Regions from separate parts of the Actinomadura sp. 1N219 genome, predicted to be linked through region 1. Evidence: riboswitches for the same ligand, from Rfam matches in the RefSeq annotation. Region 1 holds a riboswitch; the other holds the start of a gene.
The links. Region 1 has a riboswitch for cyclic di-AMP ahead of ACH35V_RS30095 (glycoside hydrolase family 25 protein). Riboswitches for the same ligand answer to the same signal wherever they lie in the genome.
Positions count from the first base shown of each region.

Region 2: linked by a shared signal. The riboswitch ahead of ACH35V_RS09395 (CHAP domain-containing protein) and the one ahead of ACH35V_RS30095 (glycoside hydrolase family 25 protein) in region 1 are both predicted to bind cyclic di-AMP.

Region 1 is NZ_JBIRAY010000011.1:194,011-209,139, forward strand. It holds gene fabG (3-oxoacyl-ACP reductase FabG) at 1-241, opposite strand, end outside; gene ACH35V_RS30050 (methyltransferase) at 495-1,529, shown strand; gene accD (acetyl-CoA carboxylase, carboxyltransferase subunit beta) at 1,577-3,337, shown strand; gene ACH35V_RS30060 (acetyl-CoA carboxylase biotin carboxyl carrier protein) at 3,334-3,834, shown strand; gene ACH35V_RS30065 (acetyl/propionyl/methylcrotonyl-CoA carboxylase subunit alpha) at 3,837-5,204, shown strand; gene ACH35V_RS30070 (response regulator) at 5,225-5,908, opposite strand; gene ACH35V_RS30075 (sensor histidine kinase) at 5,928-7,112, opposite strand; gene ACH35V_RS30080 (MMPL family transporter) at 7,137-9,365, opposite strand; gene ACH35V_RS30085 (hypothetical protein) at 9,586-9,969, shown strand; gene ACH35V_RS30090 (AraC family transcriptional regulator) at 10,050-11,096, shown strand; gene ACH35V_RS30095 (glycoside hydrolase family 25 protein) at 11,129-11,920, opposite strand; cyclic di-AMP (ydaO/yuaA leader) riboswitch at 11,926-12,065, opposite strand; gene ACH35V_RS30100 (helix-turn-helix transcriptional regulator) at 12,333-12,560, shown strand; gene ACH35V_RS30105 (response regulator) at 12,617-13,246, opposite strand; gene ACH35V_RS30110 (sensor histidine kinase) at 13,249-14,409, opposite strand; gene ACH35V_RS30115 (heme-binding protein) at 14,593-15,129, shown strand, end outside.
Region 2 is NZ_JBIRAY010000002.1:131,599-146,727, reverse strand. It holds gene ACH35V_RS09440 (carbohydrate kinase family protein) at 1-441, shown strand, start outside; gene ACH35V_RS09435 (sulfurtransferase TusA family protein) at 499-810, opposite strand; gene ACH35V_RS09430 (cysteine desulfurase family protein) at 807-2,006, opposite strand; gene coxB (cytochrome c oxidase subunit II) at 2,170-2,961, shown strand; gene ctaD (cytochrome c oxidase subunit I) at 2,958-4,625, shown strand; gene ACH35V_RS09415 (cytochrome c oxidase subunit 4) at 4,629-5,039, shown strand; gene ACH35V_RS09410 (Ig-like domain-containing protein) at 5,293-6,522, shown strand; gene ACH35V_RS09405 (M48 family metallopeptidase) at 6,537-7,916, opposite strand; gene ACH35V_RS09400 (hypothetical protein) at 7,913-9,199, opposite strand; gene ACH35V_RS09395 (CHAP domain-containing protein) at 9,242-10,072, opposite strand; cyclic di-AMP (ydaO/yuaA leader) riboswitch at 10,082-10,220, opposite strand; cyclic di-AMP (ydaO/yuaA leader) riboswitch at 10,378-10,579, opposite strand; gene ACH35V_RS09390 (NlpC/P60 family protein) at 11,077-11,985, opposite strand; gene ACH35V_RS09385 (NYN domain-containing protein) at 12,305-13,789, opposite strand; gene ACH35V_RS09380 (DEDD exonuclease domain-containing protein) at 13,936-15,129, shown strand, end outside.

The sequences.
Region 1 (15,129 bases):
AACGGTCCTTCACCGTATTCACCAGGTGCTCGATCTGCGCGACGTCGGAAACGTCGCAGCCGGTGCCGTCGGCCTGATGGCCCGCGCTCCGGAGACCCTCCACCGTCTTCTCGACCGCCGAGAGGTCGCGGCCGCAGATGAACACCCGGTGACCGCTGCGGGCCAGGCGTTCCGCCGAGGCGAGCCCGATTCCACTCGTCCCGCCCGTGATCAGCGCGACCCGGCCGTGCTCCTTTGACATCCCGTCCTCCGAACGTGTTGACGATTCCCATGAGCCGGCTCGGCGCGAGAAGACTTCAGAACCGCCGGCGAGCCTTTCGCGGGCTCATGACTGTCAATCGTCCGGTCGGCGCCTCGAACAATCGTGGAAGGCGTCTCAAGCCGACTGCTCAAAAGTTTCTCAACCGGTTCTCAAGAGCCGGACCTCTACCTTGAGCCTGGTAGCCGTCGAACTCGGCCGCTAATTGTCCAACTCGTCCTGAACGGAGCTATCGATGACGATTCAAGAAAAGGATATCGCCGATCATGACGCGGTCATCGGTGTGCGCGAGCTCGCCCTCAGCGCGGCGGGCGCCTCGGCGCTCCGGGCCGCGGTGCGCCTCGGGATCGCCGAGGAGATCGGCGACCGGCCGGTGCCGACGGAGGAGCTGGCCCGCGCGCTCAAGGTCGACGCGGAGGTGCTGGGACGGCTGATGCGCGCGCTCGCGCAGCACGGCGTCTTCACCCCGGCGCCTGAGGGGCACGCGCACACGTCCACGTCCCGGCTGCTCAGGGAGGACGACCCCAACAGCCTCAAGCACTACGTCCTGTGGGTCACCGAGCCGTGGACCTGGGAGCTGTGGCCGAACCTCGACGAGGCCGCCCGGGACGGGAGCGGTAAATTCGAGGAGAAGTACGGCGCCGACTTCTTCACGCACCTGCACAAGGTGTGGCCGGAGTCGGCGGAGGTGTTCAACAGGGCGCAGACCGAGCTGAGCCGATTGGCCACGAACGCGGTGGCCGAGGCGCTCGATCTGCGGGGAGTCGGCACGCTCGCGGACGTCGCCGGCGGCCACGGCTTCACCCTGGCGACCCTTCTGGAAAAGAACCCGGATTTGCAGGGAATCCTGCTCGATCTGCCACCCGTCGTCGCCGAGGCCGACAGCCGCCTCCGGGTCGGCGGATCGCTGGCCTCGCGGACCCGGGTCATCGGCGGAGACTGCCTTCGCGAGATCCCCGTCGAGGCCGACGTCTACCTCTTCAAGAACATTCTCGAATGGGCGGACGAGAAATCCGTGACCGCGCTGCGGAACGCCGCCAAGGCGGGCCGGAAGGACAGCCGGATATTCATCATCACCAACATGATCGACGGCAGTCCGGAGATCAAGTTCACCACCGGGACGGACCTGCTGTTCCTGCTGAACTCCGACGGCAGGAAGCACACGACGGAGACCATCACCGCGGTGGTGCGCCGCGCCGGGCTGAAGGTCGTGAACATGCAGCCGGTGAACTCCTACCTGCACCTCCTGGAGGCGGGCCTGCCGAATTGACCGCCCCGGGGCCGCAGGAGACAGGGAGTATCGACGAGATGCCGGCAATGCCACACGAGAATGCCACCTACCCCGCCACGATCCCGGAGGCGACGGCTCCGGAATGGGTGGCGTGCAGCGGCTGCGGCGCGACGACCTACGGGAAACGCTGGCTGCGGAACTTCAAATGCTGCCTGGAATGCGGCCGCCACGACACCCTCACCGCGATGGAGCGGCTGCGGTTCCTGCTGGACCCGGGTTCGATCGAACCGCTGCGCTTCACGATCACACCGGCCGACCCGCTCGGCTTCTCCGACAGCAAGCCCTACGGCCGCCGGCTGTCCGACGCCCGGACCCGCACGGGACTGCCGGAGGCGGTGGTGGGCGCGGCCGGTGAGATCGACGGCGGCCCGGTGGTGGTCGCGTGCATGGACTTCCGGTTCCTCGGCGGCAGCCTCGGCTCGGTCGTCGGCGAGGTCATCACCAGGATCGGGGACGTCGCGCTGGCCCGCCGCACACCGTTGCTGCTGGTCACCACGTCCGGCGGAGCGCGGATGCAGGAGGGCGCGCTGTCCCTGATGCAGATGGCCAAGACCAGCGCGATGCTCGCCCGGCTGGACGAGGCCGGCCTCCTGACGATCTCCCTGATCACCGATCCGACGTTCGGCGGGGTGGCGGCCTCGTTCGCCACGCTGTGCGACGTCACCATCGCCGAGCCGCGCGCCCGGCTGGGATTCGCGGGCCGCCGGGTCATCGAGCAGACCATCAAGGAGACCCTGCCGTCCAACTTCCAGACGGCGGAGTTCCTGCTGGAGCGCGGCTTCGTCGATCTCATCACCCCGCGCGACGCGCTCCGCGCCGAGCTGGCGAAGCTGCTGAGGTCCGGGCGATCCGGACGTCCTCGCGGGCCGGAGCCGGTGCGGCTGCGCGCCCACAGGAGCGACCCGCACGAGATCGACGGTTTCGTCGTGCGTGACCCGGCGCGGCTGCCCGACGAGGACCCGCACGGCATGGTCCGGCGCGCCAGGCGGATCGAAAGGCCCACCACGCTGGACTACGCCGCCCTGCTGCTGGACGAGTTCCGCGAGCTGGCGGGCGACCGGGTGTCCGGCGACTGCCCGGCCATCGTCGGCGGCCTCGGACGTCTCCACGGACGCCCCGTCATGCTGATCGGCCACCAGAAGGGCCACGATCCGGCCGAGCTGGCCCGCCGGAACTACGGCATGCCGCTCCCGGCGGGCTACCGCAAGGCGGCCCGGCTGATGCGGCTCGCCGCCAAGCTGCGCGTGCCAGTGGTCACGCTGATCGACACGCCCGGCGCCTATCCCGGCAGGCAGGCCGAAGAGCAGGGGCAGGCCACCGCCATCGCGGAGAACCTCAAGCTGATGGCGCAGCTGCCGGTGCCGATGATCGCCGTGGTCACCGGTGAGGGCGGCAGCGGCGGCGCGCTCGCCCTCGCCGTGGCCAACCGGGTCCTGATGTGGCAGGACGCGGTCTACTCCGTGATCAGCCCCGAGGGGTGCGCGGCGATCCTGTGGCAGGACCCCGCCGCAGCGGGACGCGCGGCGGCGGCGCTCAAGCTGCGGTCGCGGGATCTGCTGGAGCACGGCGTGGTGGACGGCGTCCTGCTCGAACCGTCCGGCGGCGTCGACGCCGATCCGGTGGAGGCCGCGCGGAGGCTCGGGCTCGCGATCTCGGCATTCCTCGACGACCTGGACGGACTCGGGGACGCCAAGCTGCGCGCCGACCGCCACGCGCGTTTCTCCCGCTACGGGAGCGAGTTCGTCACCTCCGCCGATGAGTACACCCCGGAATGGGAGGCGTCGTGACCACCGTCCACCCCGGCCCCGGCCCCAGCGAAATCATTCGGCTTGAGCAGGTGCGGGACGCCGTCGCGACGCTCCTCGCCGATCTGCCCGGCGCCCCGGAACGGCTGCGGATCAGGGCCGGGGACATCGAACTGGAGCTGGACTGGGCCTCGCCGTCCCCCGCTCCTCCCGCGCCTGCTCCGGGGCCGCCCCCGTACGGCCCCGGAGCGAACCCGGCCGAATCCAGCAACGCCGCCGACAGTGGGGCGTCCGCCGGTGCCCGCGTCACCGCGCCCACCGTCGGGACGTTCTACCGCTCCCCCGAACCGGGAGCGGAGCCGTTCGTCCAGGTGGGCGACCGGGTGAAGCCCGGTCAGCAGGTGGCGATCCTCGAGGTGATGAAGCTGATGATCCCCGTCGAGGCCGACCACGACGGGGTGATCACCGAGGTGCTGGCCGACGACGGGCAGCCCGTCGAGTACGGCCAGGCCCTCTTCGGGATCGACCCGGAGGCCTGAGCGTGTTCGACAAGATCCTCATCGCCAACCGGGGCGAGATCGCGCTGCGGGTGATCCGTGCCTGCCGCGACCTCGGCGTCCGCACCGTCCTGGCGCACTCGGCCCGCGACGCCGACAGCCTCCCGGCGCGGCTCGCCGACGAGACGGTGTGCGTCGGACCGCCCGCGGCCAGGCGCAGCTACCTGAACGCCGCGGCGATCTTGCAGGCCGCCGTCGGCACGGGCGCGCAGGCCGTCCATCCCGGCTACGGCTTCCTCTCCGAGGACGCCGACTTCGCCGACGCATGCCGATCCACCGGAATCACCCTCATCGGCCCCCCGGCCGACGTCATGGCCGTGCTCGGCAGCAAGGTCAGCGCCCGGAGGCTCATGTCGGACGCCGGGCTGCCGCTGCTGCCGGGCGCCACCGAGCCGCTCGACCTGGCCGCCGCCGCCGAACTCGGCGAGCGCATCGGCTTCCCGCTGCTGATCAAGGCGGCGGCCGGGGGCGGCGGACGAGGCATGGGCGTGGCCTGGAACGCCGGCGCGCTGCCGGACGTCTTCCGCTCCACGCAGGCCGCCGCCGCCACGCTGTTCGGCGACCCGAGGGTCTACGCGGAGCGCTACCTCACCCGCGCCCGCCACGTCGAGGTCCAGGTCCTGGCCGACCGGCACGGGAACGTCCTGCACCTCGGGGAGCGGGACTGCAGCCTGCAGCGCCGCCACCAGAAGCTCGTCGAGGAGTCCCCGGCGCCCGCGCTGCCGGACGGCCTCGTCGCCCGGATCCGGGACGCCGCCGTCACGGGCGCGCGCGCCGCCGGCTACGAGGGCGCGGGCACGTTCGAGTTCCTCGTGGAAAGCGCCGGGGAGGCGAGCGAGTTCTACTTCATGGAGGTCAACTGCCGGATCCAGGTCGAGCATCCGGTGACGGAGATGGTCACCGGCATCGACCTCGTCGCGGAGCAGATCCGCGTCGCGGCGGGCGAGCGGCTGCGCCTGACCCAGCGGGACGTCGTCCTGAACGGGACGGCGATCGAGTGCCGCATCAACGCCGAGGACCCGCGCCGCCAGTTCGCCCCGACGCCCGGCGTCCTCACCGAGCTGAGCCTGCCCGCGGGCCCGTTCGTCCGGGTCGACACGCACGCCCACCCCGGATACCTGATCGCCCCCGAGTACGACTCGATGATCGCCAAGATCATTTCCTGGGCGCCCGACCGGGACACCGCGATCGCCCGCATGCGCCGCGCCCTGGGCGAGACGTCGGCGCGGGGCGACGGCGTCCACACCACGGCCGGGTTCCTCGACGAGCTGATCGACTCCCCCGAGTTCCGTTCGGCGACGCACACGACCGGCCACATCGACGCCCTCGCCGAAGCGCGGGCCGCCACCTGACGGCCGCCACCTGACGGCCGTCAGTACGCGGACGACGGCCGGGGCCGGACGAGCCCGGTCTGGTAGGCGATCACGACCAGCTGCGCGCGGTCCCGGGCTTGCAGCTTGGTCATGGCGCGCTGGACGTGGGTGCGCGCGGTCAGCGGGCTGATGACCAGCTCGCGGGCGATCTCCGCGTTGGACCTGCCCTCGGCCGCCAGCACCATGACCTCGCGTTCCCGTGCGGTGAGGGCGTCCAGCCGCGCGACGTCCTCGGCGGGCACGTCGGGTTCCGCGGTGGCGAGGAACCGGGTGATCAGCGCGCGGGTGGCCGTGGGCGACAGGAGCGCGTCGCCGGCCGCGATGGTGCGGATGCCGTCGAGCAGCGCGTCCGCGGAGACGTCCTTGCCGAGGAACCCGCTGGCGCCCGCGCGTAGCGCCCTGGCCACGTATTCATCGGTCTCGAAGGTCGTGAGGATGAGGACGCGGGTGGCGGACAATTCCGGATCGGCGCAGATGGCGGTCGTGGCGTCGAGGCCGTTGGTGCGGGGCATCCGGATGTCCATGAGGACGAGCGTGGGGTTGTGGGCGCGGGTCAGCTCGACCGCCTCGTCGCCGTCGGCGGCCTCGCCGACCACCTCCATGTCCGGGTTGGCCTCGATGAGCATCCGGAAGGTCGCGCGCAGCAGCTCCTGATCGTCGGCGAGGAGGATGCGGATGGTCACGGTCGCTCTCGATCGGAGGTCAGAGCCGGATCGGCAGTTCGGCGACGACGGTGAACCCGCCTTCGGGGAGGGGCCCGGCGTGGAACCGGCCGCCGGCGGACCGGGCGCGCTCCCGCATGCCGACGATACCGAAGCCGTCGTCCGGGCTCTTGGGGGCCGGCGTCGTGGGCCCGGCGGCGTTGGTGACGGTGATGGTCAGCCGGTCCTCGCCGTAGGCGAGCCGGACGGAGGCGTTGCCAGTGGTGGCGTGCTTGGTGACGTTGGTGAGGGCCTCTTGCAGGATGCGGAACGCCGTCAGGTCCACGCCCGGTGAAAGCTGCCGCTCCTCTCCTTCGACGGTGACGTCGACGTCCAGCCCGGCGGAGGCGAACGCGGCGGTGAGCTCCGGCAGCCGCGCCAGCCCGGGGGTCGGTTCGAGCGGGGAGTTCGTGTCGTCGGGCTGCCGCAGGAGGCCGACGGTGGCCTTGAGCTCGCGCAACGCGGCGGACGTCGTGCCGGTCAGGTCGGCGAGGATCTTCTGGACCAGATCGTCATGATGGCCGCGTGCCAGGTAGGCGGCCGCCCCCGCCTGGGCGTTGGCCAGGGACATGTGGTGCGCGACGACGTCGTGCAGTTCCCGGGCGATGCGTGCGCGCTCCTCGGTGACGCGCTGGCGGGCCACCTCCTCGCGGTGCCGCTCGGCGTACTCCGCGCGTGCCGTAACGGCGGCCAGGTAGTCGTGCCGGAGGCGGGTGTACTCGGCCAGCGCGACCGGCAGCAGGAGGAACAGGACGGGGTTCAGGACGGCCAGCGGCCACGGATAGCCGTACTCGTCCCCGACCAGGGCCGACACGGCGACCGCCGCCGTGGCCGCCGCGTAGTACACGCGGGTCGTCGTCCCGGGCACCCGTACGGCCAGTTCGTAGAGCGCGACCATGACCGGGGCGAGGAGCACCGGCGTGATGAGGTAACCGAACCCGCCCGCCGCGCTCGCGCCGACGACCGTGAGCACGACCACGGTGCGGGGATGGCTGCGCCGCCACAGCAGCGCCAGCGCGCCGACCACCGTCAGCGGGACGGCCGACCGCCAGCTCAGCGCGTCGGTGTCGGACAGGTCGCTGTTGAGCATCGCCGGGCCGGACGCGGCGCAGATCATCAGGAGGGTGATCGCCGCGTCGACGATGCCGGGGTGGTCCTTGGCGTAGTGGCGCCAGCTGATCGTCATGGCACGCTCCGGGGCGTCGCGGCGTCATCCCGTCCGTCGACCGGCGGTCGGCACCACGGTACCTACGGGGGCAGCGATACCGTGGTGCCGACGTGTGAGGGCCTCGCCTTCGAGATCGAGGCGCGGCAGCAGCCGGTCCAGCCAGCGCGGCAGCGACCACGCCCGCTCACCGAGCAGGGCGAGGAAGGCCGGCACGAGGGCCATGCGGACGACGAAGGCGTCGAAGAGGACGGCGGCCGTCAGGCTGAACCCGATCATCTTGATCATGGCCAGGTCGGCGCCGACGAACCCGGCGAACACCGCCATCATGATCAGCGCGGCGGCGACCACGACCCGGGCGCTGTGCCGGAAGCCGGTGACGACCGCGTCCCCGGCGGACTCGCCGTGGGTGTGCGCCTCCCGCATCCGGGAGACCAGGAACACCTCGTAGTCCATGGCCAGTCCGAAGATGATGCCGACCAGCACGATCGGCATCATGCTGATGATCGGGCCGGTCTGCTGGAGGCCGATCAGGTCGGCGGCCCAGCCCCACTGGAACACGGCGACGACCGCGCCGAGCGAGGCGAGGACGGACAGCAGGAAGCCGAACACGGCCTTGAGCGGCACGAGCAGCGAACGGAAGATCACCAGAAGGAGCAGGAAGGCCAGGCCGAGCACGACCCCGAGATACGGGATGAGCGCGCCCGGCACCTTCTGCGCGACGTCGATGTCCACCGCCGTGGTCCCGCTGACCAGGAACGCCGCCCCGGTGCCGGCCTGCGTCGCGGACCGTCCGTCCCGGATGTGCCCGACGAGGTCCTTGGTCTCCTCACTCGTGGGAGCGGTGGACGGCGTCGCGGTGAACAGCGCGGTGTCCCGCGCCGGGTTGAACCGGGGCGGGGACACGGCCACCACTCCGGGCGTCGCGCGGATCCGGCCCGCGATGGTCTTCACCGCCGTCCGCGGATCGGCCGCGCCGCGGGCGTCCACGATGATCGTCAACGGGCCGTTGAAGCCGGGCCCGAAGCCCTCGGCGAGCGCGTCGTAGGCGCGGCGCTCGGTCGTCTCGGTGGACTTGGCCTCGTCGCCCGGCATGCCCAGCCGCAGGCTCGCCACGGGGACGGCGAGCACCACCAGGCAGGCGACCGAGGCGACCAGCACCACCACCGGACGCCGCCGGACGAACCGTGCCCACCGCGTCCCCGCGTTGTCCGGCGCCTCCTCCGCCCCGGCCGGGTCAGCCGGGACTTTCGGACGCCGCACCCGGCGGGCGAGCACGGCGTCCGGGCAGAAGGCGAGGAGCGCGGGTACCAGGGTCAACGCGATGAGCACGGCGACCACGACCGCCCCGGCGGCGCTCAGGCCCATCCGCGCCGCCGTCGGGATGCCGACCAGCGTGAGCCCGGCCAGCGTGATCACCACGGTCAGCCCGGCGACGACCACCGCCGAGCCCGCCGTCCCAACGGCCAGGCCCGCGGCCTCGTCGGCCGGATGCCCCTTGCCCCGTTCCTCGCGATAGCGGGACACGACGAACAGGGCGTAGTCGATGCCGACCGCGAGCCCGAGCATGATCGCCAGAGTGCTGCTGGTGGTGGACAGCCCGAAGCCCTCGCCGACCGTGAGGATCGCCAGCATGCTGATGCCGACGCCGAGGATCGCGGTCAGCAGCGGCAGCCCGGCGGCCACCAGCGAACCGAACGTGATCAGCAGCACCAGCGCGGCGAGCCCGACGCCGACGACCTCGCTCGGCCCACCGACCTTGGGCTTGTCGGCCAGCACCGGGCCGCCGACCTCCACCGTCAGCCCCGCCGACCGGGCCTTGCCGACGGCCGCCCGCAGATCCTGCTTGGCGGCGTCGGAGAGGTCGTTCTTCGACGCCGTGTACTGGACGGTCGCATACGCGGTGGAGCCGTCCTTGCTCACCGCCTTCGACATGAACGGCCCGACCGCGGCGGCGACCTGGTCGCCCTTCGACGCCTCGCCGACCAGCCGGTCGATGATCGCGCGGTTGCCGGCATCGGTGACGCGCTGCCCGTCGTCCGCGACGAACACGATCCGTGCGGTCGCGTTCTCCGCGCCGCCCGGGAACCGCTGCTCCATGAGGTTCAGCGCGTCGCTCGCCTCGATGCCGGGCATGGCCCCGGAGTCCTCCGGCAGCGCGGACGCGGTCGTCGACGCGAAGCCCACCCCGCACAGGACGGCCACCCACGCCACGACGACCCACCAGCGCAGCCGGGCGGCGAGGCGACCTAGGCGGTAGAGAAACAGAGCCACGGGACAGGGCCTCCACATCGGGATCGGTTCCCCCCAACCCTCGTCCCTCCGCCCGGTCCCCGTCGTCGTGCGCCTGCTGACACCCGACTACTCAAATCGCAGTACGCCGCCGGGGCTGTTGAGACGGATGGACATGGCGGGTGGATTCTCGGACATGGCAGGCCCGCACGCCCCGCTCCTACCGTGACCTGGAAGATCATCTGAATTCTGGAGGAGCTTGATGCGCTGGAAGTCAGCACGCCGGGCGGCGACCGTGGCGGCCGCCGCCACCGTGATGCTCGGGGCGTCCATGGGCACCGCGATGGCCGACGCCGTGACCCACATCTGGGACAACTACGACCACCAGGTCGGCTCGGCGCGATTCTGGACGAACGGCGACAACCTGACGGCCTATGACGGCTACCCCGACGGCAAGGCCGTGGTTGCCTTTCTCGGAGTCAACGGCAGGCTCTACCAGTCGTGGGCCCTCAACGGAAGCGGTACCTCACATACCTCGTACCTCGACTTCCCCGAAGGGCTGAAGGTCGACCTGCAGGTCTGCACCGGTATCTGGAACCCGCGGACGATCCTGGATTGCAGCCATCACGTGTCCGGTACGACCTGACCGAAGACCCCGGATTCCGGTCACGATTCCGGCCGCTCACCTGTCTCACATCCATGCACATTTCTCTAGACCGGACCGGCATGGGGGCGTCCCTCAGCGGGGCGCCCCCGTCTCCGTCGCCGTCGCCGTCGCCGGGGCCGGGGCCGGGGTCGCTGGACGTGCTGAGCGACGCGATCGCCAGCGTCCGGCTCGGGCGGCCCTACTCGTCCCGCACCGTCCTGGAGGCGCCGTTCGGCCTCCGTTTCCCCGCGTTTCCGGGCGCGGGCCTCCACATGATCCTGCGAGGCTCGTGCTGGCTGATCCCCTCCGGCGGGACGCCCGTCGTCCTCGACACCGGGGACGTGGTGCTCCTGCCGCGCGGAATGAGCCATGGCGTCGCCGACGTCCCGCACAGATCGTTGACCGCCGCGCGCTTCCCGCTCCAGGACGTCCTGAGCGACGGCACCGACCCGTGCATGGACGGCAGGCGCGCGGACATGCTCTGCGGCGCTTATCTGCTCGACCGGTCACGGTCCCATCCGCTGCTCGCCGAGCTTCCGGACGTCGTGCACATCCCGGCGCGAGGCGGCGGGCACCCGTCCCTGCGCGGCGCGGTCGAGCTGCTCGAACGGGAACTCGGCGCGGGGCAGCGGCCGGGTTTCGGCGCGGCGCTGCCCGCCCTGCTGGACATCCTGCTCCTCTACACGCTGCGCGCCTGGTTCGACGACCGGCCCTCCGGCGAGGCGACCGGCTGGACGGCGGCGCTCCGGGATCCGGCCGTCGCGGCGGCGCTGCGCGGCATCCACCACGAGCCGGAACGGCCGTGGACCGTCCAGTCCCTGGCCGATCTGGCGCAGCTGTCCCGCGCGGCGTTCGCGCGCCGGTTCGCCGAACTCGCCGGAACCCCGCCGCTGTCCTACTTGACCTGGTGGCGGATGACCAGCGCGGCACGGCTGCTGCGCACCACCGACCTGCCGCTGCGCTCCGTCGCGGACCGGGTCGGCTACGCCTCGGACTTCGCGTTCGCCAAGGCGTTCCGCCGCGAGTACGGCGAACCGCCGGGCCGCTACCGCCTCCTCCAGACAACGGCCGCCGAAGAGGAGGACGGCGGGGCTCTACCCCGGGGAAGGCGCCCACTGGTCCGGTGAGTCGAGCCCCGCCCGCGTCCATCCTCAGAGGCTCAGGCGGCGTTGTAGCCGAGCCGGCGGAGCTGGTCTCCCGACAGGCGGGCCACGTTGTGGTCATGGTCGGTGGACGCGTACTGGTGAATGGCCCACTGCTTCCACGGCGAAGGCGCGCTTACCTTGCCAGGGGCCCTTCCGTAATGCGCGACCCACAGCGGATATTCGCCAAGGCCCTTGCCGTGCTCCTCCGCGAATGAACGCGAACTGTAGAAGAACGGCTTGACGCCGGTCTTTTGCTGGACGCGTTCCAGCCAGCGCTTGGCCCAGTCGTTCACCTGGTCTGTCGAGCGGCCGTCGGTGGTCTCCAGGTCGAGGATGAGCAGGTCGCCCTTCTGCAGCCCGGCGGACGTCACCACCCGGAGGTAGTGGTCGGCCTCCCGGACGGGATCGTTCTCCGGACGCCCGTAGTGGTAGGCGCCCCTGACCAGGCCGTTCTGCTTGATCTGCGTCCAGTTGCGGATGAAGGTCGTGTCCTTGTGCTCGGTGCCCTCGGTGGCCTTGGCGATGCCGAAGCCGAGCTTCCGCTGGCTCCAGTCGAAGCCGCGGTCGTGGTGCGAGACGTCCACCCCGTAGGGGCGGGACTTGGCCGCGGGCGGCGCCTCGGCCGCGGGCGCCTTCTCGATCACCGGCGCGGCGGCGGTCCTGGCCGGGGTCTTGGTCTCGGGCGCGTCCGCGGTCCCGGCGGTGACGGCCAGGGGTGTGATCACCCCGGCGGCGACCACCGTGCCCACCAGCAGCGTTCTCCGGCGGCCGCGCGTTCTGATCGTTTTCTGGATGCCCGTTCGCACCGGCGTCCACCTCTCCTTTTTCGCCTGCCGGGTTAGCTGACGGGTTCGGGCCAGGAGACGGCCCTACCGCTGGCGTCCAGCGGATTCACCCCTAACGAACCTGGGTCCCCGGCTCCCCTTTTCGGGGATTCGGCGTCCGGCCGGATTTCGACCGGTGCAGCGGAGACTAAACACAGGAAATGAGCGGCGGCAAATCAGAATGGCAAATAAATTATGCGTAAGGCGAGCGGCCGACGGCCTGCTTTCCGTGGCGTGCACGGGGTTCGCGGGCCGCCGTTCTCATGCGCCGGGTCTGCGGCATCAACCGATGGGTTGATGCGGGGGTCGGCCGGACGGCGCGTCCTTTCGCGACGATCGGCCGATGGGACGCGGGCGGTGCGCGGCGACCGTGTGAGGTGGAAGGAGGTGTTCCGTGGACGAGACGATCGGGGCGGCGATCCGCGTCCGCCGCCGCGCCCTCGGGCTCACGCAGGCCGGGCTGGCCGAGCTGACCGGGCTGAAGCAGCCGGTGATCTCCCGGCTGGAGTCCGGCTCCCGGCTGCCGCCGCTGCCGGCGCTGGAACGCGTCGCGGACGTCCTCGGCCTCCGCGTCACCATCGCCGTCGAGCCGGTCGACCGGGTCAGCCGTCGAGGCGGTTGATCGGGTCAGCCGTCGAGGCGGTCGGCCGGGTCAGCCGGGGGACGCGACTGACCGGGTCAGCCGGGGAGGCGGATGAGGCGGCGCTCGACGGCCGCGGTGACGGCGGCCGTGCGGGTGTCGACGCCGAGCTTGGCGAAGATGTGCACCAGATGGGTCTTCACGGTGGCCTCGCTGATGAACAGGCGCCGCGCGATCCGCTGGTTGGACAGGCCCTCGGCGAGCAGTTCGAGGATCTCGATCTCCCGGGGGCTGAGCGCGGGGGCGGGCTCGCGCATCCGGTCCATCAGGCGGGTGGCGACGCGCGGCGACAGCGCCGTCTCGCCGCGCGCGGCCGAGCGGATGCCGCGGAACAGCTCGTCCGGCGGGCCGGCCTTGAGCAGATAGCCGGCCGCGCCGGCCGCGACCGCGCGGGAGATGTCGGCGTCGGAGTCGTAGGTGGTGAGGACGAGGACGCGCGGCGGGTCCGGCAGCGCGAGGATCCGCCGGGTGGCCTCGACGCCGTCGATGCCCTCGCCGAGCTGCAGGTCCATCAGGACGAGGTCGGTCGGGACGAGCCCGACCCGCCGGACCGCGTCCTCGCCGTCCACCGCCTCGGCGACCACCTCGATGTCCGGCTCGCCGCCGAGCAGGGCGCGCAGCCCGGCCCGGACGACGGGATGGTCGTCCACGATCGTCACGCGTACCACGGTCACCTCCCGTCCTCCGGCCCCGGCGCGGGCGCCGTCTCCCGGGGGACCGTGGCGGCGACGACGGTCCCGGACCCCTGGGCGCTCTCGACCGCGAGGGAGCCGCCGACCTCGGCCAGCCGGTCTTGCATGGCGCGGAGCCCGTACCCGCGTCCTTGGGCGGACGTGGCGGTCCCGGGGTCGAAGCCGGAGCCGTCGTCGGCCACGTCCAGGGACACGGCGTCGTCGAGATAGGTCAGCGTGATCATCACCGTGGCCGCGGCGGCGTGCTCGCGCGCGTTGGCGACGGCGGCCTGCGCGACGCGGAGCAGCGCCGCCTGTGCGTCGGCGTCCACCGGGAACTCGTCCCCCTCCGTCCGGAACCGTACCCGCGGGCCCTCGGCCTCCTCGCCCGCCAGGTCCGCGAGCGCCGCGGGCAGGGACCCGGACGCCAGCGCGGGAGGGGCCAGCGCCCGGACGAAATGGCGCGCCTCGTCGAGGTTCGCCGCGGCGGCGTCGGCGGCCTGCCGCAGATGGCGGCGGGCATCGTCCGGCGCCGCGTCCCACTGCCGGTCGGCCGCCTGGAGCAGGATCCCCATGCTGGTCAGGCCCTGCGCGAGCGTGTCGTGGATCTCGCGGGACAGCCGTTCGCGCTCCTCCAGCACCCCGGCCGCGCGCTGCGTGTCCGCCAGCTCGCCGCGGGTGCGGACCAGCTCGTCGATCAGTCGCTGCAGCTCCAGGAAGATGACGGCCGCCATCGCGGCGACCGCGATGGGGGCGAGCACCAGGCTCGGGTCCACCCGGTCCGCCAGGTAGACGCCCGCGAAGATCACCGCGCCGGTGAGCACCACGACGGCGGCGAGCGCGGCGCGCGGCGACAGCAGCCGCAGCGCGACGAAGAACAGCGGCACCGCGCACCAGGCGAAGCTCGGGGCGGCGATCACCAGGGCCAGCCAGCACACGACCACGGCGGCCAGCCAGGCGAGGCGGCCGCGGCGGCCGAGCACGTCCCACAGGACGACGCCCACCGCGTAGCCGACGCCGAGCACCCCGCACAGCGCGAGCAGCGCCGGGGTCGAACCGTCCAGCCCGTGCCTGACCACCAGGCGGGACGCCGACGCGGCGAGCAGCAGGAAGAACCCCGCGTGCATCGCCAGGCGGATCCGGCCTTCGGTCCTGGTCACGTCTGCTGTCTCCCCTCACCGCATCGGCGCAAGCCTTCCTCGCACCGGCGCGCCGCGCATCGCCCGATCGGTTGATCCGGCCGTCCATCGATGGATTCGCCCGGCTCAACCGCTCCCGCGATGGCGCGGGCCGCGTCCCCCGCGAGGCTTGAAGACATCGGCGATCACCAGGGAAGGAACACGATGAACGACATGCAGCGCAGGCCGAGGATCCGGGTTCGCACGGTCGCAGGGACGGCGGCCGGGCTCGCCGTGGTCGCGGGGGCGGTCGCCTTCTCGGCAGGCACCGCGTCCGCCGCCCCGGACGCCTCGGCCGCGGGGCGTGCGCCGCAGGCCGTCCAGGAGGTCCGGACGTTGAACACCGCCGCCGCGACCGCCATCGCGGACGCCGCGCAGAAGGAGGCCGCCAAGCAGAAGCAGCGCGTCGCGGTGGCGATCGTGGACCGCTCCGGTGACCTGCGCGTCCTGGTCAAGGGCGACGGCGCCGGGCCGCAGACCGTGGAGTCGGCCAAGCGCAAGGCGTTCACGGCGGTGTCGTTCGGGCAGCCGACGTCCAGGCTCACCGGCGGGGCGACCGGCAACGGGCCCACCGTCCGCGACATCCCGGGCACGCTGTTCCTCGCGGGCGGGGTCCCGGTCGCCTCCGGCGGCTCGCCGATCGCGGGGATCGGCGTCGGCGGCGCACCGCAGGGCGACATCGACGAGAGCATCGCGCAGGCC
Region 2 (15,129 bases), on a different contig from region 1:
CGCCGCCTCATCGACGGCGCCGCGTACCTGTTCAGCAACGAGTACGAGAAGGCGCTCGCGGAGGAGAAGACCGGCTGGTCCGGCGAGGAGATCCTGGACCGCGTCGGCATCCGGATAACCACCCTCGGCGCCAAGGGCGCCGTCATCGACCGCAAGGGCGTGGAGGGCCTGCACGTGCCCGGCGTCCCCGTCGAGAAGGTCGTAGACCCGACCGGCGTCGGCGACGCGTTCCGCGGCGGTTTCCTGTCCGCGCTCGCCTGGGAGCTTCCGCTCGAACGCGCCGCGCAGGTCGGCCACACCATCGCCGCGCACGCCCTGGAGGCCGCGGGCCCGCAGGAGTACTCCCTGGCCCGCCAGTCGTTCCTCGACCGCTTCGCCGCCGCGTACGGCTCCGACGCCGCCGCCGACGTCGCTCCCCACCTCACCTGCCCGAACCCGTAAGGGGAAGCCAACGTAGAAGGGCCGCGCCTTCACGGCGCGGCCCTTCTACGTTGCGGCTCAGTACGTCCGGCGGATGTGGAATCCCCAGCCGCCCTGCTGGAGGGTCTCCTCCCAGACGAAGTCCTGCGACTTCATGCGGCACCAGGCGGGGACGTCGGTGCGGGCGGCGGCGTCGTCGGCGAGGACGGCGACGATCTGGCCGACCGGGACCTCGCGGATCCGCTCGGCCAGCATGATGATCGGGATCGGGCATTTGCGGCCGAGCGCGTCGATGACCAGGACGGGCGGCGGCGCGGCCGGCTCGGCGGCGGCGGGCGGCGCGGCGCCGCCCGCGGACGCCCCGCTCTTGGCGCGGCCTCGGAACCTCATGGGCGCGACCGCCTCCCTGTGTCGACGTTGCCCGACCCCGTCTCGAAGTCGTCCAGCGCTGTCCGGCGGAGGCGGCCGACGGCGCCGGGCAGCACGGTCAGGAACCGGTCGACGTCCGCCGAACGGACGCCACGCGGCAGCGATACCCGCACGTTCCCGTGGGTAATCACGCCCATCGCCTCCAGCACATGACTGGGACGCAGCGTATCCGCCGTGCATGAACTTCCGGAGGAAACGGCGAAACCCAGCCTGTCCAGTTCGGTCAGCAGCGCCTCGCCCTCCACGTACAGGCACGAGAACGTCACCAGGTGCGGCAGCCGCCGGACGGGGTCGCCGACGACCTCCACGTCGGCGACGGCACGCGGCACCTCCGCGCGGATGCGGTCCACGAGGGACGAGAGGCGCGCCGCGTCCGCAGCCATGTCCGCGCGGAACGCCTCCAGCGCGGCGGCGGCCGCCACGATTCCCGGGACGTTCTCGAACCCGGGCACGCGGCGCTGCTCCCGCTCGTCGTCCGGCAGCGGAGAACGCCACCGAGTGCCCTTGCGGACGGCGAACACCCCGACACCCGCGGGCCCGCCCCACTTGTGGGCGCTGCCGGCGAGGAAGGACCAACCGCCGGGGACGTCCGTCCGTCCCAGGGACTGCGCGGCGTCGACGAAGAGAGGCACGCGCGCGGCGCGACACGCCTCGGCGACCTCCGCGACGGGCTGGACCGTCCCGACCTCATGGTTGGCCGATTGCAGGCACGCGAGCGCGGTGTCCGGACGCAGCGCCGCCGCGAACTCGCCGGGGTCGACGCGGCCCGCCCGGTCGACGCCGACGACGGTCACCTCGCCGCCGTCGCGCTCGTGCGCCTCGGCGGCGTGCAGGACGCTGGAGTGCTCCACCGCGCTCACCACCAGGTGCCGCCCGACCCGCCGGCGCGCCCGGAGCCCGCCGAGCACGGCCAGGTGCACCGCCTGCGTGCCCGACGACGTGAACGACACCTCGTCCGCACGGGCGCCCAGGACCTCGGCCACCCGGGCGCGGGCCCGGTCGAGGAGCACCCGGGTGCCGCGGGCCGTCCCGTACAGCCGGGCGGGGTCGGCCCATCCGGCGTCGAGGGCCTCAAGGAGGGCCGACCGGGCCGCGGGATGCGGCGGCTCGGTGGACGCGGCATCGAGATAGACGCCCGGCGCGCTTGGATCGGCCACGCGGAAACACTAACCGGGCACCCGATCGGGGGTTCGCGCGACCCTCGCGCTAGTGTGTCCATCGCACATGTGACAACTGATCTCTCCGCCCGGCCGACCGGGCTTTCATCCGTGGGGAAGGCATTCCGTGAGTCCGACCCGCTCTAGGGAGCGGCGTACGCCTGTGCGCAGTCGCCGCGCATTGAAAAGCGCCGGCGCGCTGGGTCTGCTGGCGCTGTCAGCCACCGCGTGCAGCGGCAGCCGCCTGGGCATGCCCGAGCCGATCAGCGAGCAGGGCGAGCGCATGCTGCACCTGTGGCAGGGCTCCTGGATCGCGGCGTTCGCGGTCGGGGCCGTCGTCTGGGGCCTGATCATCTGGGCGATCCTGTTCCACCGCAAGCGCTCCGACGACCTGCCGCCGCAGGTCCGCTACAACATGCCGATCGAGATCCTCTACACGGCGGTCCCGTTCGTCATCATCGCGGTCCTGTTCTACTTCACGGCCCGGGACGAGAACTACGTCGAGAAGACCACCGCCAACCCCGCGGTCGTCGTCGACGTGACCGGGTTCCAGTGGAGCTGGCAGTTCGACTACAAGCAGAAGGACGCCACGGGCAAGGAGCAGCTCGTCGCGCGCGTCGTCGGCCAGCCCGTCGCGCCGAACGGGCCCGCGCCCGCCAAGCCGGTGATGACGATCCCCACGGGCCAGAAGATTCGTGTCCGCCTGCACTCCAACGACGTCATCCACTCGTTCTGGGTCCCGGCGCTGATCTACAAGAAGGACGTCATGCCCGGCTACGACAACGAGTTCGAGTTCACGGCGAACAAGACCGGCGTGTACGAGGGCCGCTGCGCCGAGCTCTGCGGTGTCGACCACAGCCGGATGCTGTTCCAGCTCAAGGTCGTGACGCCCCAGGAGTACACCAAGTACATCGCCGACTCGAAGGCCGCGCTCGCCGCCGGGGGTGCTCAGTGACCGCGACCAGTCACGCGCCCACCGCGACGCCCATCGGCCCGCGGACGAGCAAGGGCCGCATCCTCGCCTCGTGGCTGTCGTCCACCGACCACAAGGTGATCGGCTACCTCTACCTGATCACGTCGTTCTTCATGTTCCTGTTCGGTGGCGTCCTCGCGCTGGTGATGCGCGCGGAGCTGTTCGAGCCGGGCATGCAGGTCGTCAGCAACGAGCAGTTCAACCAGCTGTTCACCATGCACGGCACGATCATGCTGCTGATGTTCGCGACGCCGCTGTTCGCGGGCTTCACCAACGTCATCATGCCGCTGCAGATCGGCGCGCCCGACGTGGCGTTCCCGCGCATGAACATGCTGGCGTACTGGCTGTTCCTGTTCGGCAGCCTCATCGTCATCGCGGGCTTCCTGACCCCGGGCGGCGCGGCCAGCTTCGGCTGGTTCGCCTACGCCCCGCTGTCGGACGCGGTCCGCTCGCCGGGCATCGGCGGCGACATGTGGGTGATGGGCCTGGCGATGTCCGGGTTCGGCACCATCATGGGCGCCGTCAACTTCGTCACCACGATCCTGTGCATGCGCGCGCCCGGCATGACGATGTTCCGGATGCCGATCTTCACGTGGAACGTCCTGCTGACGTCCATCCTGGTGCTGATCGCGTTCCCGGTCCTCGCCGCGGCGCTGCTGGCGCTGGAGGCCGACCGCAAGCTCGGCGCACACATCTTCGACGCGTCGCACGGCGGCGCGCTGCTATGGCAACACCTGTTCTGGTTCTTCGGGCATCCGGAGGTCTATATCATCGCGTTGCCCTTCTTCGGCATCGTGACGGAGATCCTCCCGGTGTTCAGCCGGAAGCCGGTCTTCGGCTACATCGGACTGGTGTTCGCGACCATCAGCATCACCGGCCTGTCCATCACCGTGTGGGCGCACCACATGTTCGTCACCGGCCAGGTGCTGCTGCCGTTCTTCTCGTTCATGTCGTTCCTCATCGCCGTGCCCACGGGGGTGAAGTTCTTCAACTGGGTCGGGACGATCTGGCGAGGACAACTGACGTTCGAGTCGCCGATGCTATGGTCGCTCGGCTTCCTCGTGACGTTCCTGTTCGGCGGCCTCACCGGCGTCATCCTGGCGTCGCCGCCGATGGACTTCCAGCTGTCCGACTCCTACTTCGTGGTGGCGCACTTCCACTACGTCGTGTTCGGCACCGTGGTGTTCGCGATGTTCGCGGGCTTCTACTTCTGGTGGCCGAAGTGGACCGGCAAGATGCTGAACGACTTCCTCGGCAAGGTCCACTTCTGGCTGCTGTTCATCGGCTTCCACGGCACGTTCCTCGTCCAGCACTGGCTGGGCGCCGCGGGCATGCCCCGCCGGTACGCCGACTACCCGGACGAGTTCCACGGGCTGAACGAGATCTCCAGCATCTTCTCGCTCGTCCTCGGCGCGTCCATGCTGCCGTTCTTCTACAACGTGTACATCACGTGGAAGCGGGGCAAGCGCGTCGAGGTCGACGACCCGTGGGGCTACGGCGCGTCGCTGGAGTGGGCGACGTCGTGCCCGCCGCCGCGGCACAACTTCAACTCGATTCCGAAGATCCGTTCCGAGCGGCCGGCGTTCGACCTGCACCACCCGCATGTGGGCGCCAAGGGCGAGCTGGCCGGGACGAAGGGGGAGTAGCCGATGCGCGTCCAGGCGTTCATGTTCTACGGCTCCGCGCTGTTCTTCCTGGCGACGGACATCGTGTACTGGCTCTGGTCCGGTGACTGGACGGGCACGACGGCGCTGGGGATCTCGGTCGGGCTCGCCGGGCTCATCGGGTTCTACATCCACTTCACCGTCCGGCGGCTTGAGGCCGCCAACGGCGGCCCGCTGTACGAGGACGACCCCGAGGGCGACATCGCGGACGCGGCCGGCGAGCTGGGCTTCTTCAGCCCGCACAGCTGGTGGCCGCTGTTCCTCGGGCTGTCGGCCGCGGCCGTCGCGCTCGGCGTCGTGTTCGGCTGGTGGCTGGTCATCCTCGGCGCCGCCGCCACGCTGCTCTCCACGATCGGCCTGGTCTTCGAGTACTACCGGGGCCATTTCGCCCACTGATCACTTTCATCTGCGGTTGGCCCGCGTGTGTCCGGTTTCGTGAGGGGCCGGATGAAAGATATTCACTGATCAGTAAAAGAACCCCATGTGGGGCCGGTGTCCGATTTTTTCGGGTACCGGCCCTTTCACATACTGGGCGCCGTTCCAGCGACGTGGCTGGGGAGGCGGACCGATCGCCCAGTAGGACGACCGGGGGGACCACATGCGGGTGGGTGGCTCAGGACCGGGAGACCGGGGACGGCGGACGGCGGCCGTGCTCATCGGCGCCGGCATGGTCGCGGGCGCCGCGGCGTGCACGGGCGGCGGCGAGGCGGACGGCAAGGACGCGGTGGAGCTCACGGTGTCGCCGGCGGGCGGCGGGGGGCAGCTCAGGCCGGACAGCCCCATCACCGTCCAGGCGTACAGGGGCACCGTGGCGAACGTGACCGTGTCGTCGGGCGGCGGCCGGGTCGAGGGCGACCTGAACGCCGACCGGACGCGGTGGAGGTCGCGCTGGACGCTCGAGCCGGGCGCGACGTACACGGTCGGCGCGACGGCGGTCGGCGAGGACGGCAGGACCGAGACGGTCGGCAGCCGCTTCACCACCGCCAAGGTCACGAAGACGAACAAGATGACGATCGAGGCGCCGTACGACAAGGAGACCGTCGGCGTCGGCATCCCCATCATCATGCAGTTCGACCGCGCGGTGCAGGACAGGAAGGCGGTCGAGCAGGCGCTGGAGGTGCGGGCCGACAAGACCGTGGAAGGCGCCTGGCACTGGTTCAGTGACAAGGAGGTCGTCTTCCGGACGAAGCAGTACTGGCCCGCCCAGACCAAGGTGACGTTCCAGGCCCACCTCAGCGGTGTGCGCACCGGCGGGGACGTGTACGGCGGCAAGAACTACGCCGTCGACTTCAAGGTGGGCGACTCGCACATCTCCACGGCCGGCGAGGACAGCCACAAGATGGTGGTGAAGGTCAACGGGAAGAAGGCCCGCACCATTCCGACCAGCATGGGCAAGGGCGGGTCGGAGAAGTACACCACCACCAACGGCGTCCACCTGACGATGGCCAAGGAAGACCCCACCGTCATGACGTCCGACTGGATGGGGGTCAGCCCCGGAAGCCCCGGCGGCTACAGCCTCACCGTCTACAAGTCCGTGCGCATCTCCGAGAGCGGCGAGTACGTCCACAGCGCGCCGTGGTCGGTGGGCAGCCAGGGCAGCGCGAACGTCAGCCACGGCTGCATCAACATCAGCCCGTCCAACGCGAAGTGGTTCTACGGACTGGCGCAGCGCGGCGACGTCGTGACGGTGACCGGGTCGGACCGGGAACTCGAACCGGACAACGGCTGGGGCTACTGGCAGATGAACTGGAACGACTGGGTGAAGGGCAGCGCGCTGCAAAGGTCGGTGACGACGGCGCCGCGCGCGGACGCCGCGACGCTCTCCGCGCAGCAGCAGGGCGCGCAGCCGCCCGAAAAGCCGCGCGCCGGCGGGGACTGACCCTCGCTGGGGGGCTAGCGCAGCGGCGGCGGCTCTGGGACGTGGTGCATGCGCGCCCAGGTGCGCGCCATGGCGATCCGGTCGGGGCCTGACGGGTGCGTCAGCCAGAGCAGGTACTCCATGCCGTCGGGGTCCAGGTCGGAGATGTTGCGCACCGACAGCTCGTGCTGCATCGACACGAACGTCGACGGGTCGCGGGTGAGGTTCAGCGCGTGCGCGTCCGCGCGGGCCTCGATGCGGCGGCTGACGAGGTTCTGGACCGGGGCGCCGAGCTGCGTCCCGGCCGCCACCAGCGCGAGGACGAGCGCGACGGACCGCGGGTCCGCCGCCCCGGTCTCCCGCCGTGGGGGGCCGGTGGAGGCGACTCCCGCGCGGCGCAGGAGGCGCGGGGAGGTCGTCAGGAGGTACAGCAGGCACATGGCCCCGGCGATGCCGAGCGCGCCCACGAGCGTCCCGTACAGGACGTCGTCGCGCTTGGCGTGGCCCAGCTCGTGCGCGACGATCGACTTCACCCGGGCGGGCGGCGACTTCAGCAGCGTGTCGTAAAGGACGATGCGGCGCGTGGACCCGAACCCGGACACGTAGGCGTTCAGCGACGTCGTCCGGCGGGACGCGTCCGCGACGAGCACGTCCTCGACGGGCACGCCGTCCCGCTCGGCCATCGCGAGCAGGTCGGTGCGCAGCGGCCCCTGCTGAAGCGAATGGAACTTGTTGAACACCGGCTCGACGGCGATCGGGTAGATGAACGACACCAGCACGACGAGCAGGAAGCCTCCGGCGGCGGCGCCCGTCCACCAGTAGCGCGGGAAGCGGCGCACGACCGCATAGAGGAGCAGCAGGGCGATCGTGTAGATGACCCAGGTGACGGCGAGGGACTTGAGCTGGTCCACGAGCCACGCCGGCCAGGTCTGCGTCGACAGACCGTACCGGCGGAGCACCGACTCGCTCCAGATGTCGAACGGGAGCCCGGCGACGCGCAGCAGCGTCGTCAGCGCGACGATCGCGACGATGATCCGGAGGAAACGGCGGCGGGCGCGGGCGGTGACCCAGCCGATGAACCGCGCGCCGAGCGGCGTGAAGCCCAGCGCGAAGACCAGGACGAGTCCGACGACGAGGCCCGCGTAGGCGGGCGGGTTGAGGGCCGAGTCGAACGCCTTGGACCGGGCGATCTCGGACGGGGAGTAGTCGAGCGCCGGATCGGGCTCCACGCGTCCGCCGGGGACGGCGCCGGGCAGCGGGTTCCAGGGCGTCGTCAGGGCGAGGACGACCGCGACGGCGGCGAAGAGAACCGCGGCGGCCACGGCGGCGGCGATCCGCGGCGTCCGCATGCCGCCGGCCTCCTCGATCCGGGCGGTCGCGGGCTCGGCCCGTCCCTCGTCCGCCTCCGCGCTCATCTCAGCTCCCTCTTCACGTAGTCGCGCCATTGGGCGGTGAAGCCGTCCCGGGTGAGGCGCAGCACGTCGCGCAGCGCGGCCGCCTCAGGGACGCGCCCGGCGGTCCGGTAGAGCCGCACGAGCGTCGCCTCACCGTACCGGTCGGCGATCATCCGGCAGGCCAGCCAGGCCTCCTGGTAGGACTGCGAGAGGCGCGGCGAGCCGCCGGCGAACGCGGAGGCGGCGGGCAGCGCGGACGGGACCCGTCCCGCCGCGACCTCCCGGCGCAGCTCGCCCGCCGCCGCCCGGACGCCGATCGCCGACCCGCGGTAGCCGACGTAGTCGGCGAAGCCCTCGATGAGCCACTCCGGCGTGGTGCGGTCGTGGGCGGCGCCGGTGGCGACGTGCGTCAGCTCGTGGGCGAGGACGACGTCGCGCCCGATCTCGTTGAGGCGGCCGAAGGTGCCGGGGGAGATGACGACGCGGTCGGCGCCCCGGGCCGGGCCCGCGGACGGGACGGCGGTCGCGACCGCGGCGATCTCACCGAGGCCCGGCCCCGTGCCCGAGCCGGCGAGCGTGGACGCCAGGCCCGCGTCGGCGGGCACCAGCGCGACGGCCCGCCGCGCCCATCCCGCGCCGACGACGTCGCTGACGACCGGCACGGCTTCGTCCAGGCGTCGCGCGATCTCGCCGAGGCCGGGGGCGTCCCCGATGACCAGGCTCGCGTGGCCCTTCACCACCGACAGGGGGCCACCGTCCCAGATCTCGGCGTCGTCATGGAAGCCGTGGGACGAGCCGTCGCCGACGATCGTCCAGGCGCCGGAGCGCTGCGCCAGGGCCAGGTACTGGGTGCGGACCACGTCGCCGCGGTCGAAACCGCGCAGCTTGTAGCGCACTTTGACGCGGACGACGGTGACGCCGTCCTCGCCGTCCACGGCCTGGGTGGTGACGACCTGTTCGCGCCATCCGGCCAGCGGGAGCCTGCGGAGGTTGGCGTAGAGGCGGGACTGGGCGTCCTGGAACGCGGCGGGCGCGGAGCCGACCGTCGCGAGGAAGGCCGTCCGGTCGCCGGACCGGACGGCCCGCGCGCGGTTGCCGAGGACGGTCTCTGCGTCGCCGGCGTCGAACCGGCCAGCCGCCCTGGTCTCGCGGGGGCGCGGCGCCGCGTCGTCGCCGGAACGCGCGGCGAGCAGCCCCGTGACTCCGGCGAGCAGCGCCCCGGCCCCGCCCGCGCCGAGAGCGAGCGCCCCGCGCCGCGTGAGGGCGCGTCCGTGCGCGTCGCCTTCGCCGGAGCCGTCTTTCATGCGCGCGATCCTATGCAGCCCACAGGAGTGGGGAGACGGACGTCACGACTTGTAGTCGGGGTATCCGTAGCCGACGATGTCGCTGGTCGAGCGCTCCTTGACCTGGACGGCGTTGCCGGTGTTGCCCTCGACGGCCTCGATCGTGCCGTCGTCCACCTTCTTGATCACCATGCCGACGTGCCGGATGTCGCCGCTGGACTTGCCGCCGTCCCACGCGTAGAAGACGATCGCGCCCGGCCTCGGCTCGGTGCCCCAGCGGCCGTTGGCCTGGAACCAGCGGGCGTGGGCGACGGTCCAGGCGTCGCTGCCGATCTGGTCGGTGAAGCCGATCTGCTCGCCGATCCAGGAGATGAACATGTCGCACCAGTTCGCGTCGCTGTAGCCGCCGAGGGAGCCGCCGTCGCGGGCGAGCGTCTCCTGGGCGCGGGACGTGCCCATGTACCACTTCTGGAACTTGGTCTCGCCGCCGCCGTCCTCCTCGATCCCCACCTGCGACCTGGCGAGCTTGATGGCCTCAGCGGCGGTGGGCCGCGACTCCTCGGATGGCGCACCGGACGGTTTCGCGGGCGCGCCGCCGCGCTTCACGGCGTCGCCCTTGCCCTTGGCGGCGTTGGGGCTCTTGCGTTTGAGCTCGTCCTTCTTGCGGTCCTTGGACGCGGTTCCGCGCGCGTCCTTCCCGGCGGTCGCCAGCTCGGAGGACGCGTTCGTGGCGGGCGGCGAGCCGAACGGCAGGACCGACGCCTGCGCGGTGGCCGCGGCGGTGCCGAGGACGGCGGCGCCGACGACGACGCCGCCGGTCGTCCGCCATGTGATGGTCCGGGCGCTCGGCTTGCGGTGCCTGCCCGGGGTCTTCTTGCGGTGGATGCCTGGCACGGGGGGATCTCCTCGACTTCCATGCCGCCTACCGGGTTAGCTGACGGGTTCGGGCGTGGAAGCCGCCCTACGGCCCGCACGCGGGCAGGCCGATTCACCCCGAGAGGACAGGTGGGTCCCCGGCTTCGCGTCCCGCCGCGCTTTGCAGGGCGGTCCGCGGACTCGGCGGTGGCGGCCCGGGGGCGGGCGCGCCGGTCGGTTGGGGGGATACTCCGGCGAGCGGAAACGCCGGCGCGGAGCGCAGAGGTTATGCGGGCGTGGCCGCACTGGGGCGACCACGCCCAGGTAACGCTGCGGTTTCACTCCTTCGTTCTTCCAGACGCCTACCGGGTTAGCTGACGGGTTCGGGCGAGGAAGTGGCCCTACGGCGGACTCTCACCGGGTCGTCCGGGAGAGGCGCGCCGATTCACCCCGGGCGCCGGACATTGCCCGTCCAGGGACGGTCCCTGGACTCCGGCGTTATGGGTCCCCGGTTCCGCGCGTCGGCGGATTCGGCGCTGCCGCTGCGATCCTGGGGGCGATATGGGGCCCGTGCGCGGGACCTGTCTCCCGCGTGCGAAAGAGCGGCGCGTGATGTTGTGTGCGGACGGCGGCCCGTCACCGGGGACCGTCCGGCGGCCTGACCTCCGGGATCGCCGTGGCAGCGCTCTCAGCGCCATGCACGCTGCGGGCGTGCGCACGGTGGGCGGGGTCGGGCGAGGTCTGCGTGAGACCGTCGCGGCGCCGTCGCGGCACCGCGGGACGACGCGTGGAGCGCGCCGCCGGGGGGAGACGGCGCGTGGCTCGCGCCGCCGGCACGCGGCCGATGAACGTGCCGCGTGGGCCGTGGCGCTTGGTGAGCGCCGCGGGGACACGGCGTCTGGACGGCGCCGTGAGTGGTACAAGGTACCAAAGCCCCAACAGAAGGCAAACCCCCACAAAATCAACAACGGACCAGGTCAAAGCCTGGTCCGTTGCCGAAGGCGGTCCGTCCGGCCGCGTGCGGGCGCCGGACGGGCGGGGCGTCAGGGACGCCCGGCGCCGTAGTAGTTGCTCAGGTAGTAGCCCGAGGTGATGTTCACGACCTGGACGGTCTTGCCCGTGCTGGGGGCGTGGATCATCTGGCCGCCGCCCACGTACAGGCCGACGTGGCCGAGCCCGCTGAAGAACACCAGGTCGCCGGGCTGCAGGTTGCTCTTGGCCACCCGCTTCGTGGCGGCGTACTGGGAGTTGGTGGTGCGGGTGATGTTGACGCCCGCCGCCGCCCACGCCTTCATGGTCAGGCCCGAGCAGTCGTAGGAGCCGGGGCCCTCGGCGCCGTACGAGTACGGCTTGCCCTTCTGCGCGTAGGCGAAGTTGAGCGCCTCGCGGGCCGGGCCGCTGGCGGGGCCGTTGTAGGTGCCGCCGACACCCCCGCCGGACGACGTGCCGCCGCCGAGCCGCCGGACCAGCGCCTCCTGCTTCCCGACCTTCGCGTCCAGCTCCTTCTTCTGCTTCTTCAGCTCGTCGGTCTTGGCCTTCACCTCGTCGTAGGCGGCCTTGGACACGGCCTGCTCGCGGCGCAGCCGCTGCGCGGTGGCCAGGAACTGGGTGAGCTGGGAGCTGCGCTCCTGCGACAGGTGCGAGAAGACCGCCGCCTGGTCGAGGACGGCCTGCGGGTCGCCGCTGCCGACGAAGCCGGTGACGTCGGTCGACTCGCCGTTCTTGTACGCGTCCGCGGCCATCTGGGCGATCTTGGAGCGCTGCTGCTCGAAGGTCGCCTCCTCCTGCTTGCTCGCCTTCGACGCGGCGTCGAGCTTCTTCTTGGCGATCTTGAGCTTCTCGTTGAGCTGGTTGTACTGCTCGACCTTCTTGTCCATCTCCTCGTTGAGCTGGGTCAGCTTCTTCTGCGCCTGCGCCCTGGTCGGTCTGGGATCGGCGCTTGCGGGCGCCACCAGGGGAGACGCGAGGGAGGCGGTCACGGTCAGGCAGGTCAAAGCCGCCAGGCGACGGGAGATGCCGCTGTTCGCCGAGCCGCCTCTACGGTCACGCCGCTGCTCCGGTGCCCCGATGAGTTCTTTGGCCACGGTCGGTTTCGCCCCTCTCGTCCACGACGTCAGCGGACGACATTAGCGAGGGTCAACAACCGTCACAACCGATACGTCACTCTTTGATCGACATCGTTGGACATTGTCCACCTTCTGTTACTTCGACCTCACTGAGTGCGAAACTTCCCTTATCGGGACCTTATGGCCGCCTTATGGCCTGGCCGCCTCATGACCTGCCGAGTCGCCGGAGCAGGAGCGTCGACGGGCACGGCCGGGCGTTCGCGCGCCGCGCCGCGTCGGCCACCTCGCGGTCCGACGACACCACCACGACCGCGCGGCCCTGCGGCTCCGCCCGCACCAGCTCGCCGATCAGCTCGTCCGCGGTCTGCCCCGGGCGGCTGAACAGCACCCGGACGCCGCGCGGCGCCGCGATGGCGACCGGCGCGTCCAGCTCCGCGCCGTCGAACACGCACGTCACCTCGGCGCGGGTCTGCGCGGCGAGCCCGCCGAGCCCCGACAGCAGCCGGGTGCGCTGGTCCGACAGCGGCAGCTCCCCGTACCCGGTCTTGGTCACGTTGTAGCCGTCCACGACGAGGTGCACGCGCGGCAGCGTCAGCAGCCTGTCGAGCAGCTGCGGGTCGCTGTCGGACAGCGCCCGTCCCGGGAGCGCGCGGTGCGCCTGCCGGTCGGGCTCCAGCCCGCCGACCGCGTCCGCGGGACGCTCGATCGTGGACGGCAGCGCCAGCTCCCGCCGGACGCCCTGCGCCGCGTCCACGAGCGTGTCGAGCAGCATCCGCAGCCGGACGTCCTCGACGTTGCGGCCCTCGCGCGCGGCCCGCTTGGCGGCCTCCGCGGCGGCCTCGGCCTGGGCGGCGCGGGCGCGCAGCTTGCGCAGCTCCTTCTCGGACGCGGCGGTCGACTCCCGCGCCTCGGCGAGCGCCCGCTCCGCCTCGCGCGCGGCCGCGCCCGCGCGTTCCTCCGCCGCCCGGAACCGGGTGCGCGCCTCGTGCAGCTTGCGGCGCAGATCCGCGACCTCGGCCTTGCTGTCGCGCAGCTCGGCGCGCAGCCGGTCCACCTCCGCGGCGCGGGCGGTGCGGGCGGCGGCCAGCTCCGCCTTCAGCGCCGCGACGCGCCGCTCGGCCGCCTCCTCCTCCGAGGCGGTGGCGGAGCGTTCCAGCTCCGCGCGGGCGGATTCGACCAGCTCCGTCCAGCCCTCGGGGCGCAGCAGGTAGGCCAGCACTGCGACGCGGACCGGGTCGGCGGCGGGCGGGACGTCCCGGCCCTCGACCGCCTCGACGAGGTCGGCCTGCCCGTCCCGCAGCGGCTCGGCGACGCGCCGCCGGAAGGCGTCGTCCTTCTCCAGGGCCGCGGCGATGTGCTGCCCGGCGAGCTTGGCGCGCTTGCGGCGCTCGAACCGCGCGAACCGGCGCAGCGGCGGTGGGACGTCGTCCAGCGGCAGGCCCCCGATCACCTCGGCGGCGGCCTCCACGACCGCCTGCCGCACGGCCTCCGGCAGCGGCCTGCCCAGCTTCTCCCCGTGCGCCTCGCCCTCCCGGTGCGGCCCGGTGCGGGCGCCGGCGCAGCCGGCCTCGGCGGGGCGCGCCTTCGCCGCGGACTGCTCGCCGCCGGGGGTCGCTTCGGGGCCGCTGTCGATGATCCCGCTCCTTCCGGGCTGCGCCGCCGGTGGGCTGTGTCTTCCCGAGCAGTCCACGCCTTAACCAGGGCGAACGCAGGCTCGGACGGATCGCGCCCGGCTCCCCGAACCGTCCCCGCCGTCCCCGACCGGCGGGACGTGCCGGCGCCCCTCAACCCTAGCGGGCCCGGCTTCTGTCGGTGGGGTCCTCTACGGTCGCGCACATGACGGCTGCGCACGGTGTTCAGACGGGCAGTGTCCAGACGGCCGGCGTCCAGGGAACCCTGGACGACCTCGGCACACCGCTGTCCGGGGTGACCTTCGTGGTGGTCGACCTGGAGACGACGGGCGGCTCGGCCGCCGACTCGGCCATCACCGAGATCGGCGCGGTGAAGGTGCGCGGGGGAGAGGAGCTCGGCGAGCTCGGCACGCTCGTCGACCCCGGCGGGCCCGTCCCGCCGTTCATCACCGCCCTGACCGGGATCACCACCGCGATGGTGACGGCCGCGCCGAAGATCGAGTCGGTGCTGCCCGCGTTCCTGGAGTTCGCACGCGGCTGCGTCCTCGTCGCGCACAACGCCGGGTTCGACATCGGCTTCCTCAAGGCCGCGTGCGCCGAGAACGGCTACGCCTGGCCCGCGTTCCCCGTCGTCGACACCGTCGACCTCGCGCGCCGCGTCCTGTCGAAGGACGAGGTGCCCAACTGCAAGCTCAGCACCCTGTCCCGCTTCTTCCGCACGGCGAACGAGCCGACGCACCGCGCCCTCGCCGACGCCCGCGCCACCGTCGAGGTCCTGCACGGCCTGATCGAGCGGCTCGGGTCGTTCAACGTCACCTCGCTGGAGGAGATGCGGAGCTTCGCCAAGGCGCCGACGCCGGAGCAGCGCCGCAAGCGGCACCTCGCCGACGACGTCCCGAGCGCGCCCGGCGTCTACCTGTTCGAGGACGCCGCCGGCGAGGTCCTGTACGTCGGCAAGAGCGGCGACCTGCGGTCCCGCGTGCGCAGCTACTTCACCGGCTCCGAGACGCGGTGGCGCGTCCGGGAGATGGTCGGCATCGCCGAGAGCGTCCGGACGATCGAGTGCGCCACCGGGCTGGAGGCCGAGGTCCGCGAGCTGCGGCTGATCGCCGAGCACAAGCCCCGCTACAACCGGCGCTCCAAGTTCCCCGAGCGGGCGATCTGGCTGAAGCTGACCGTTGAGCCGTTCCCGCGGCTGTCGATCGTCCGCGAGTGCCGCGCCGACGGGGCCCGCTACCTCGGGCCGATCTCGTCCCGCAGGCAGGCCGAAGAAGCACGCGCGGCGCTGCACGAGGCCGTCCCGCTGCGCCAGTGCACCCAGCGGCTGACGCTCCGGATCATCGAGCACGGCAAGGCGCGCGCGTGCGCGCTCGCCGAGATCGGACGCTGCGGCGCGCCC